DNA from 3 places in the Nocardioides sp. dk884 genome. Region 2 is predicted to be linked to each of the others. Evidence: predicted binding sites of a transcription regulator. Region 2 holds the regulator's gene; each other region holds the start of a gene.
The links. The regulator LexA, encoded in region 2, represses DNA repair genes until DNA is damaged. The targets are predictions, from matches to a motif close to TCGAACANNTGTTCGA.

Region 1 (3,253 bases), 290 kb from region 2:
CGGTCTCGGCGTGCCCGGCGCCCGCACTCGGGTCGCTCGGGTCGACCGCGGCCAGCCGGGCGAGGTGCACCCGCAGCACCGCGGCGTCCGAGGGCTGCATCGCCTCCAGTGCCGGGCGGCCGGTCATCGTCGCCACGTCGCATCCGAGCAGCCCACCCATCGCGGCGTTGGCGTAGCGGGTGGATCCGCTCGGGTCGATCAGCCACAGCCCGTCGGGGCTGCCCTCGGTGATCGTGCGGAACAAGTCCCCGGACTGGGCCACGTGGTCTCCTCCAGACGCGGTCGGCTCGCGCCCATCATCCCCTGCCGCCCGCCCCACCGCTGAGCTTCCCCGATGCTGCGTGCGTGGTGCAGACAGCGGTTAGGTCCGTCAGGATGGCCACCCTTCGGGTCCACGCCAGACACCGGAGCGTCCCAGTCGGGAGAAACCGCAGGCGGACAGGGATGTGGCCCCGCCTGCGGGGTGCTGGCGGGGTCCGGGGCGGTGGATCTACTCGTCGGGTGGGTGGGCGGTGACGAGGCGGGTGGTCCCGTGGTCGGTGTCGTCATCTGCGTCAACAACCCGCGTGCATGTCCACGCCGCGACGGTGATCGATGCCCACGGTGCCGACGAGCTGATGGAGCGCAGCCGCGGGCCATGAGAGAGCCATCGCGGCCGTGCTGTGCGCCTGGTCCCACCCGAGCCGACTCGCGACTACCCCCACTGCGCCAGCGAAGGCGAGAACCCCCGCCCCACACCCCTTGACCAAGACATCGAGGGTCCCAGGCAGCGGTGGGCCCCCTGCCGGCGTGATGCCGGCGGGGTCCGGGTCTCGACGGGATCGACCGGTCAGTCGTCGGGCGGGTGTGCGGTGACGAGCCGGGTGGTCCCGTGGTCCTTGACCAGGTGGAGCCCGTGGGGTGATCGCCAGACGTAGGTGGCCGCGTCGGTCTTGTCGTAGGTCCAACCCGTGTGGGTCTTCGCGCGGTGGTGTCGCCGGCAGAGCGGGGCCAGGTTGCAGCTGCAGGTCGGACCGCCGGTCGATCCCGTGCCGTGGGCGGTGACGTGGTCGGTGTCGCAGCGTCGGGCGGGGCGTTCGCACCACGGGAAGGCGCACACCGGCTGGGCCAGACGGGTCTGCTCGATGAGCCGGTCGGGGATGGCATAGGCGTCGGTGTGGTGGTGGGCTTCGAGGTCGATGACCGGCTTGATGACCACCTGGGCGTCGCCGCTGCACCACTCGCGGACCTGCTCGGTCGACACGATGCTGTGGGTCTCCTCGACCTGCGCAATCCCGGCCTCATCGCGGGAGATCGCTGCGTGGGAAAGGTGCACGTGGATGACGACCTGGCGGGGCTTGACCACCGGTGCGGCACCGTCGCCGGCCTCCGCCCGGAGGTCGAAGGCGAGCTGGCGTCGGGCGAGCTCGCCGGCGGCCATCGAGCGGCGTATGTCGAGGGACTCGGTGGAGCCGAGCGCGGCGAGCTCGTCGGCGCCCTGGCGGATCGCGGTGTCCAGGTCGATCGCGTCGGCGAGGTCGAGGACCCCGTCGACGTGGACGACGCCGTCGTGGGTGGCCTCGCGGGTGTGGACGTCGAAGCGACGCCCGTCAGCGGCAGCGAGGCGCTGCTTCTCCGCGCCTTCGGGGTCGAAGGCCACGCGCGCCTGGTCGACGAGTCGCTCGATCCCGGCCCAGCTGATCTTCCCCACGAAGCCGGCCACCTGGCGGTCCACGAAATCGGCGCCCTCCAGCGGCAGGGTGGTGGTCAGCTGCGCGAGTCGCCGGGCCTTCCACAGCGGCACCTTGCCGGCGCGGACCAGCTTCCAGGTGCGCTTGAGCCGGTGGGCCAGCTCGAGCGCGTCACCGACGAGCGAGCGGGCGGAGTCGGTCGACAAGCCGAGCGCGGCACCGAACTCCATCGGCGCGAACTCCGCCACCAGCGGAGCACCCTCCCCAGCAAGGGGCACCGCGAACTCGCCGAAGACCAACCCGGTGGTCGGCGCCGCGTCGGCGACCGACTCCTCCGGGTGCATCGACGCCCACACCAGAGCGGCCTCTAAGACCTCGATCTCCGCCCGCTGGGCCGCAGCCCGCCGGCGCTGTGCGAACGCCAGCACGGCGGCTGGAGTGTCGCAGTCGGGGAGTTCGGGGGAGGCCATGCCTCATCATACTCGAACACATGTTCGAGGACAAGGGTTTCTCCGCCGCTGGTTTCAGGTTCCTCGACGCGGTCTCGACGAGCTCGCCCGACGGGGCGCCGCGGTCACCACGAGCGCGACCGACGGGGCGGCCGTGGTCGCGCTGACCTCGACCGACGGTGCGCCGCTCGCCGACCCCGAGCCGCGGTCTCGACCAGCTCGACCGACGGGCGGCGCTCGCCCGACGGGCGGCGCTCGCCCGACGGGCGGCGCTCGCCCGACGGGGCGCCCCCCGGCCGGCGGATGCCGCCGACCGACGGGCGCCGCTCGATCGACGAGCGTGGGGTCAGAACCTGTCCGCGGGGCGCAGCGTCGCCTCGGCGCCGCCGTCGACGTAGATCACCTGGCCGGTGATGTGGGTGGTGCTCGGCTCGGCCAGCCAGATCAGCACGCGCGCGACGTCCTCGGGCTTGGCGTAGCCGTGCAGCGGCATCGGCACGGCCTGGTCCATGACCTTGCGCATGGCGTCGTCCTCGAAGAGCGCCGTCGTCATCGGGGTGAGCACCACGCCGGGGGAGACGACGTTGATCGGGATCCCGGCGTCGGCCCACCCCGGGGCGATCGCGGTACGCCGCGCCCACTGGGCGAGGGCGGCCTTGGTGGCGGGGTAGATGGTATTCGCTCCCGGTCCCTGCACGGCGAGGGCTGCGGCGGCGGTCGCGGCGGTCTCGTCGCCGGCCAGGCAGGCGGCGAGGACCTCGGGGTCCGGGGTCTGCGTCGCGCTGATCGAGCCGACCACGGCGACCCGGGGTGCGGGGGAGCCGGCGAGGAGCGGGCGCAGGCCCTCGACGACCTCGGTGGTGCCGAAGTAGTTGACTCGGACCATGAGCTCGCCGGGGCGGGCGACGCCGGCGCAGGTGATGACCGAGTCGATCGTCCCTCCGCTGCGCTCGCGCACGGCCTCGATCGCCTCGGCGCGACCCTCGGGGGTGCTGAGGTCGGCGATGACCTCGGCGTCGCGCAGGTCGATGCCGATGACCTCCTCGCCGCGCTCGCGAAGGAGGGTGGCGACGGCCAGACCGATGCCGGAGGCGCTTCCGGTGACGACGGCTCGACGGGGCATGGGGTCCTCCT
Region 2 (3,253 bases):
TGTGAGTCTTGCGCCGCTGAGCTGTGCACTAGATGTGGATAACTACAGCGCTGTAAGTACTAGATGTAGGGGTAACCGTACGCGTGCGGCGGATCCTCTGCAAGCCCGCGCGACACGATCGAGGCCCCCGGTACGGACCGCCTTCGAAACCGCAGGTCAGAGCCCTGCCAGCCTTCGCCGGACGCCGGCGCGACACCGCAAGCGGCACGGATCAGGCGCGAATCGGACGCCGCACGGACGTGGCTCAAAAGGGGCGGGGTCGACGTGCGGGTCGCCGAGCGCCCGGGCGCGCGATCAGCGACAATGACCCCGTGGCAAGCAAGGGCAAGCGGGCGGGTTCGAGGCGGGGCACCAAGAAGACTCCGACGGTGCAGCCACGCCTGCTCGCCCTGGCCGGAGGCGTGACGCTGGCCGTCATCGCCTGGGGATACCTCGTCTACGCCGCGATCGACTTCGGTGCCAGCGCGCGCGGCGGCGACTCCGGAGGCTGGTGGCTCCTGGCGCTCGCCTCGACCGGCGCCGTGGCCTGCCTGTTTGTGGCCCTCATGCTCATCGCACGCCTGCTGCGCGAGCTCTGCCTCACCTCCGGCCCCTCCTCGTCGCCCGATCCCGCAGCCGCCCCGACGCAGGACCCCGTCGCCGCGAGCACCCCGGCGACACGCACGACGGTGCCAGGCGGACGACGCGCGGCCCGCTGAACGACCTCGACCTCGAGGAACGACCAGGGGGCGGAGCCATCAGGCTCCGCCCCCTGTCTTCCCCTGCTCGCCGGTCGGGGTCGAGGCGACCGGCGATGTCTGGCGTGCCTCAGCTGGTGGGCACCGCGAGGCGCTGACCGGCGACGAGCATCGTGGAGTCGAGGGCGTTGAGCCGCTCGATGTGGCGCATCTCCTCGCGCACGTCACCGTCGTCGCTGAGCTCGGCGGCGATGTCCCACAGGGTCTGACCGGTGCCGACCGTGATGATCTCCGTGGGCTCCGCCGAGCCCCTCTCCGCCGTCGCCATCGAGCCGCCGGCGAGGGCGAACCCGACGCCCAGCAGGACCGCCACGCAGAACAGGAAGACCACCACGCGGCCTCGGCGGGTCAGCCGCACGGACCGGCCGGTCGCCGGACGAGAGGTGATGATCATGGTCGTGGGGTTCAGCGTGCTCATCGTGGCTCCTGGGGAAGTGGTGTCAGCCTCGGATCGCGGCGTCGAGAAGATGTCTAACGCCCGCCACCGACAGTCCCGCCGAAACGGGACCGGATCGACGTTCGACCAGACGTTCGATCGAACACATGTACGACGCTAGAGCAGGTGTTCGAGGAACGCAAGCATCTGGGCGAACGAATGTTCGACGCATCGCCCGTCTCGGCCGCGCAGGCAGGCCCGCGACACGCACTTCGAACAGATGTTTGAACTCTGGGGGTGGATGTCGCTACGGTGGCCCTCACGCCACCGGACCCGGGACGACGCCCGATCCGCCGGAGGCGCGGACAACCCGGACGACGACCCGAGGGAAGGCACAGATGGCCAAGAAGAAGAGCGACGGGGTCGCTGAGCTCCCCGACGGTCCTGCTGACGCGACCGGACTCACCCCGCGCCAGGTGCGGGTGCTCACCCACATCACCGACTGCATCGAGAAGCGCGGCTACCCGCCGAGCATGCGCGAGATCGGTCAGGCCGTCGGCCTGACCAGCTCCTCGAGCGTGGCGCACCAGCTGAAGGTCCTCGAGCAGAAGGGCTTCATCAAGCGCGACCCGCACCGTCCGCGTGCCCTGGAGGTGTTCCTGCCCGAGGTGATGGCCGCCCGCAAGGCCATGTCCTCGGGCGAGGGCTCCTCGGTTGACGAGACCGGCATCGGCGACAGCGTGCCGGCCCCCTCCTACGTGCCGGTGGTGGGCCGTATCGCCGCAGGCGGGCCGATCCTCGCCGAGGAGCGGGTCGAGGACGTCTTCCCGCTCCCACGTCAGCTGGTCGGTGACGGACAGCTGTTCCTGCTCGAGGTCTCCGGTGACTCGATGATCGACGCGGCGGTGTGCAACGGCGACTACGTGGTGATCCGCCAGCAGCAGACCGCCAACAACGGCGACATGGTGGCCGCTCTGATCGAGGGCGAGGCCACCGTGAAGACCTTCCAGCGCAAGGACGGCAAGGTCTGGCTGCTCCCCCACAACGACGCCTACGAGCCCATCGACGGCACCCACGCCTCGATCCTGGGCAAGGTCACCGCGGTCCTGCGCCGGGTCTGAGGTCCCTCGCGCCGGGTCCGTGGCGAGTCCGAGCCGGGCCGGCACGGGGTGACAGGATCACCTCGTGCCAGCCCCTCGCGCCGCCCGGCGGCGCCCGTCCTCGCCCGGCCCCTGCCGAGCACGCGCCCTGGGCCTTCCAGCGCTCTGCCTCGCCGTCCTCACCGCCCTCGCCCCGACCCCGGCACACGCCGATCCCGGCCCGCCTCGCTCGGCTGGCCCCTCGGCTGGCCCCGCGACCGGCTCGGCGACGACCCCGCTGAGCGTGCCCACCGAGGCGGTGCCGCTGCGCCGGGCCCGGGCCGCCCTGGCCGGGGCACGCCGCGCGCTGGCCCCCGAGTCCAGCGGCCTGCGCGCTGGCGACGCCACGATCGCCCTGCGGGACCTGGCACTCACCCTGGATGCCCTGCCGGCCGGCGAGCGCGCCGCAGCGCGACGCCTGCTCGCCCGACCCACCGACGGCCGCGCGGATCCCGCCGGTCACGGGTGGGGCCCTCGCGCCGCACCGCGGGTGCGCTGCACCGCGGTCCTCTGCGTGCACTGGGCGTCGAACCCGGCGAGCGCGGACAGCCCCGACCTCGCCGACCTCTCCGGCAACGGGGTGCCCGACCAGGTCGACCTGGTGCTGGACACCCTCGTCTCGGTGCACGCGCGCCTGCGGTCGGCGGGATACCGGGCGCCGCTCGGCGACGGCCCGCTCGGCGGTGACGCCCGCACGGACATCTACCTTGCCGACATCGGCGACCAGGGGCTGTACGGCTACTGCGCGAGCGACGCTCCTGTCCCGGTCATCGGCGCCAACGCCCGTGCGGCCTACTGCGTGCTCGACGACGACTACGACGGCACGCAGTTCCCGGGCAACACGCCGCTGGAGAACCTCCAGGTGACAGCGGCCCACGAGTACTTCCACGCCGTGCAGTTCGCCTACGACGCCACCCAGGACGCCTGGCTCATGGAGGCCACCGCCGCCTGGGTCGAGGACGAGCTGTTCGACGACGTCGACGACAACCGCCAGTACCTGC
Region 3 (3,253 bases), 1.8 Mb from region 2:
TCGCGGGACGTTCGCACCACGGGAACGCGCACACCGGCTGGGTGAGACGGGTCTGCTCGACGAGCCGGTCGGGGACGGCGTAGGCGTCGGTGTGGTGGTGGGCCTCGAGGTCGATGACCGGCTTGATGACGACCTGCGCGTCACCGCTGCACCAGTCACGGACCTGCTCGGTGAAGACGATCGAGCGCGTCTCCTCGACGTGCGCGATCCCGGCCTCGTCACGGCTGATCGCGGCATCGGAGAGGTGCACGTGGATGACCACCTGGCGCGGCTTCACCACTGACGCGGAGTCCCCGCCGGCCTCAGCGCGGAGGTCGAAGGCGAGCTGGCGTCGGGCGAGCTCGCCGGCGGCCATGGAGCGGCGTACGTTGAGGGACTCCGTCGAGCCGAGGGTCGCGAGTTCCTCGGCGCCCTGGCGGATCGCGGTGTCGAGGTCGAGTGCGTCGGCGAGGTCGAGGACACCCTCGACGTGGGCGATGCCGTCGTGGATGGTCTTGTCGGTGTGGACGTCGAAGCGACGCCCGTCAGCGGCCTCCCGGCGCTGCTTCTCCGCGCCCTCGGGGTCGAAGGCGACCCGGGCCTGGTCCACGAGCCGCTCGATCCCGGCCCAGCTGATCTTCCCGACGAAGGCGGCGAGCTGGCGGTCCACGAACTCGGCCCCGTCCAGCGGCAGCGTGGTCGTCAGCTGCGCGAGTCGGCGGGCCTTCCAGAGCGGCACCGTGCCGGCCCGGACCAGCTTCCAGGTGCGCTTGAGCCGGTGCGCCAGCTCGAGCGCGTCGCTGACCAGCGCCCGGGCGGAGTCGGTGGACATGCCGATCGCGGCACCGAACTCCATCGGCGCGAACTCCGCCACCAGCGGCGCACCCTCACCGGCGAGCGGGGCGGCGAGCTCCCCGAACACCAGCCCGCTCGTCGGCGCCGCCTCGGCGACCGACTCTTCGGGGTGCATCGACGCCCACACCAGAGCGGCCTCCAGGACGTCGATCTCCGCCCGCTGGGCAGCGGCCCGGCGGCGCTGTGCGAAGGCCAGCACGGCGGCTGGGGTGTCGCAGTCGGGGAGCTCGGGGTCGGCCATGCCTCATCTTACTCGAACGCGCGTTCGAGTAATAGGGGTTGGACGAGACTGGAAGGTAAAGACTTCCGACGCTGCGCTGGGCGCCCCGCGGTTCAGCGCCGCGAGGTCACGACTGGCGCTCGCCGAGGAGCTTGTCGCGGACCAGGCGGCGCATGACCTTGCCGATCTGGGAGCGCGGGAGCTCCTCGAGGACGTGCACGGAGTGGGGGAGCGCATAGCGGGGGAGACGCTCCTCGGCGTAGGCGCGCAGCTCCTCGATCGTGGGGGCGGTGGCGCCGGGCTCGAGCACCAGGGCGACCGCCACCCGCTCCTCCTCGCCGTCGCCGTGGGGCAGGCCGACGGTGGCGACGTCCAGGACGCCGCGCATCCCGCGCAGGTGCTCCTCGACCTGGGAGGGGTAGACCTTGAAGCCGCCGACGATGATCATCTCCTTGACCCGGTCCACCAGGCTCACCCAGCCGTCCGCGTCGACCCGGACGACGTCGCCGGTGCGCAGCCAGCCGTCGTCCATCAGCTGGCCGGCGGTCTCCTCGGGGCGGTTCCAGTAGCCGTCGAAGACCTGCGGGCCGCGCACGAGCAGCTCCCCGCGGCGGCTGCCGTCCTCCTCGACCTCGGCCTCGCGCAGCGGGTCGTCCTGGTCGACCACGCGCATCTCGGTGTTGGGGAACGGTACGCCGAGGGTGCCGGGGCGCCGCGCGTGCGAGACCGGGTTGCCCAGCGCGATCGGGGCGCACTCGGTCATGCCGTAGCCCTCGATCAGCAGGCCGCCGGTGGCCGCCTCCCAGCGGTCCACGGTGCGCTGGGGAATCGGCATCGCGCCGGCGAAGCCGAGCCGGAACGAGCGCAGGCCGTCGGCGGGCGGGCGCTTCGCGGACTCGAGCGCGTCGACGATCCGGTCGAACATCGGCGCGACGCCGGCGATGAAGGTGCCGGGCCTGCGGGTCTGCGCCTCGATGACGGCCTCGGGGTCGAAGTTCGGGAACGCCACGAGCGTCGCGCCGAGGTAGCCGGGCAGGGTGAGGCAGAAGGTCAGGCCGAAGGCGTGGAAGAACGGCAGCACGCCGTACACGGTCTCGGTGCCCTCACCGAACCGCGCCCAGGTCTGGCCGTGCACGATGTTGGCGACCAGGTTGCGATGGGTCAGCCGCGCGGCCTTGGGGGTGCCGGTGGTGCCGCCGGTGTACTGCAGCAGGGCGAGGGAGTCGCCGCGGGGGCGGTCGGTGCCGGTGTGCTCGGCGGCGCGCGTCATCAGGTCGTGCCAGTCCGGGACGCCGGCGGGCACCGGGCCGCCGAGGGCCCGCGCCTTCGCGCGCGCGGCGCGCACCGGCAGGCGCAGCAGGAACCGCGACAGCGCGGGCAGGTCGCGCGCGACGTCGACGCTCACCACCGTGCGCAACGGGGTGTCGGCGCGCGCGGTGGCGACATTGACCAGTGCGTGGCGGAAGACCAGCGCGACGCCGGCGCCGCTGTCGGCGAGCAGCCCCTGCAGCTCGGCCGCGGTGTAGGTCGGGTTGAGCTCCACGACCACCGCACCCAGGCGCAGCGCGGCATGGAAGGCGATGACGTGGGCGGTGCAGTTGGGCAGCACCAGCGCGACCCGCTCCCCGGGGCCGACCCCGAAGCCGGCCAGCACCGTCATCGCCCGGCGGATGGCGGCATCCAGCTCGGCGTACGTCGTGGTCGCCCCGAGGAAGTCGACGGCGATCCGGTCCGGCCAGCGCTGCGCGGCGCGCTCGAGGGCGGCGGTCACCGGGTCGTCGGGGATGTCCAGCACTGCCGGCACCCCTGCGGGGTAGTGGGTCAGCCAGGGTCGCGAATCGTGGATGTCCATCAGGGATAGTGTGCCTCTCCCCACGGACCCGGTGCATCACCAACGGATCGGGTAATGCCCGATCATGACGCGGATCACTGACAAGGCGGAGCGGCTCGGCGAGCAGGCTCACAGCAGCGACTGGCTCGACCACGCGGTGCGTGCGGGGCTGGTGGCCTACGGCGTCGTGCACCTGATGATCGGCTGGATGGCCCTCCAGCTGGCGTTCGGCGACCGCGAGGGCAAGACGTCCAGCACCGGCGCGCTGCAGGAGCTGGCCCAGCAGCCCTTCGGCAGCGTCCTGGTCTGGCTCGTCGCGATCGGCCTGGCTCTCCTGGTCGTCTGGCGCCTGCTCGAGGCTTTCGCCG

Region 1: GFH29_RS18540 (HNH endonuclease signature motif containing protein) is a predicted target of LexA. The motif match lies at 2,153-2,168, and genes of this name have one in related genera.
Region 3: GFH29_RS08615 (HNH endonuclease signature motif containing protein) is a predicted target of LexA. The motif match lies at 1,088-1,103, and genes of this name have one in related genera.

The regions. Positions count from the first base shown of each region.
Region 1 is NZ_CP045649.1:3,887,354-3,890,606, reverse strand. It holds gene GFH29_RS18545 (response regulator) at 1-262, opposite strand, end outside; gene GFH29_RS18540 (HNH endonuclease signature motif containing protein) at 830-2,140, opposite strand; gene GFH29_RS18535 (SDR family oxidoreductase) at 2,466-3,242, opposite strand.
Region 2 is NZ_CP045649.1:3,600,128-3,603,380, forward strand. It holds gene GFH29_RS17165 (hypothetical protein) at 369-698, shown strand; gene GFH29_RS17170 (LysM peptidoglycan-binding domain-containing protein) at 808-1,155, opposite strand; gene lexA (transcriptional repressor LexA) at 1,512-2,234, shown strand; gene GFH29_RS17180 (MXAN_6640 family putative metalloprotease) at 2,497-3,253, shown strand, end outside.
Region 3 is NZ_CP045649.1:1,776,490-1,779,742, forward strand. It holds gene GFH29_RS08615 (HNH endonuclease signature motif containing protein) at 1-1,075, opposite strand, end outside; gene GFH29_RS08620 (AMP-binding protein) at 1,182-2,906, opposite strand; gene GFH29_RS08625 (DUF1206 domain-containing protein) at 2,971-3,253, shown strand, end outside.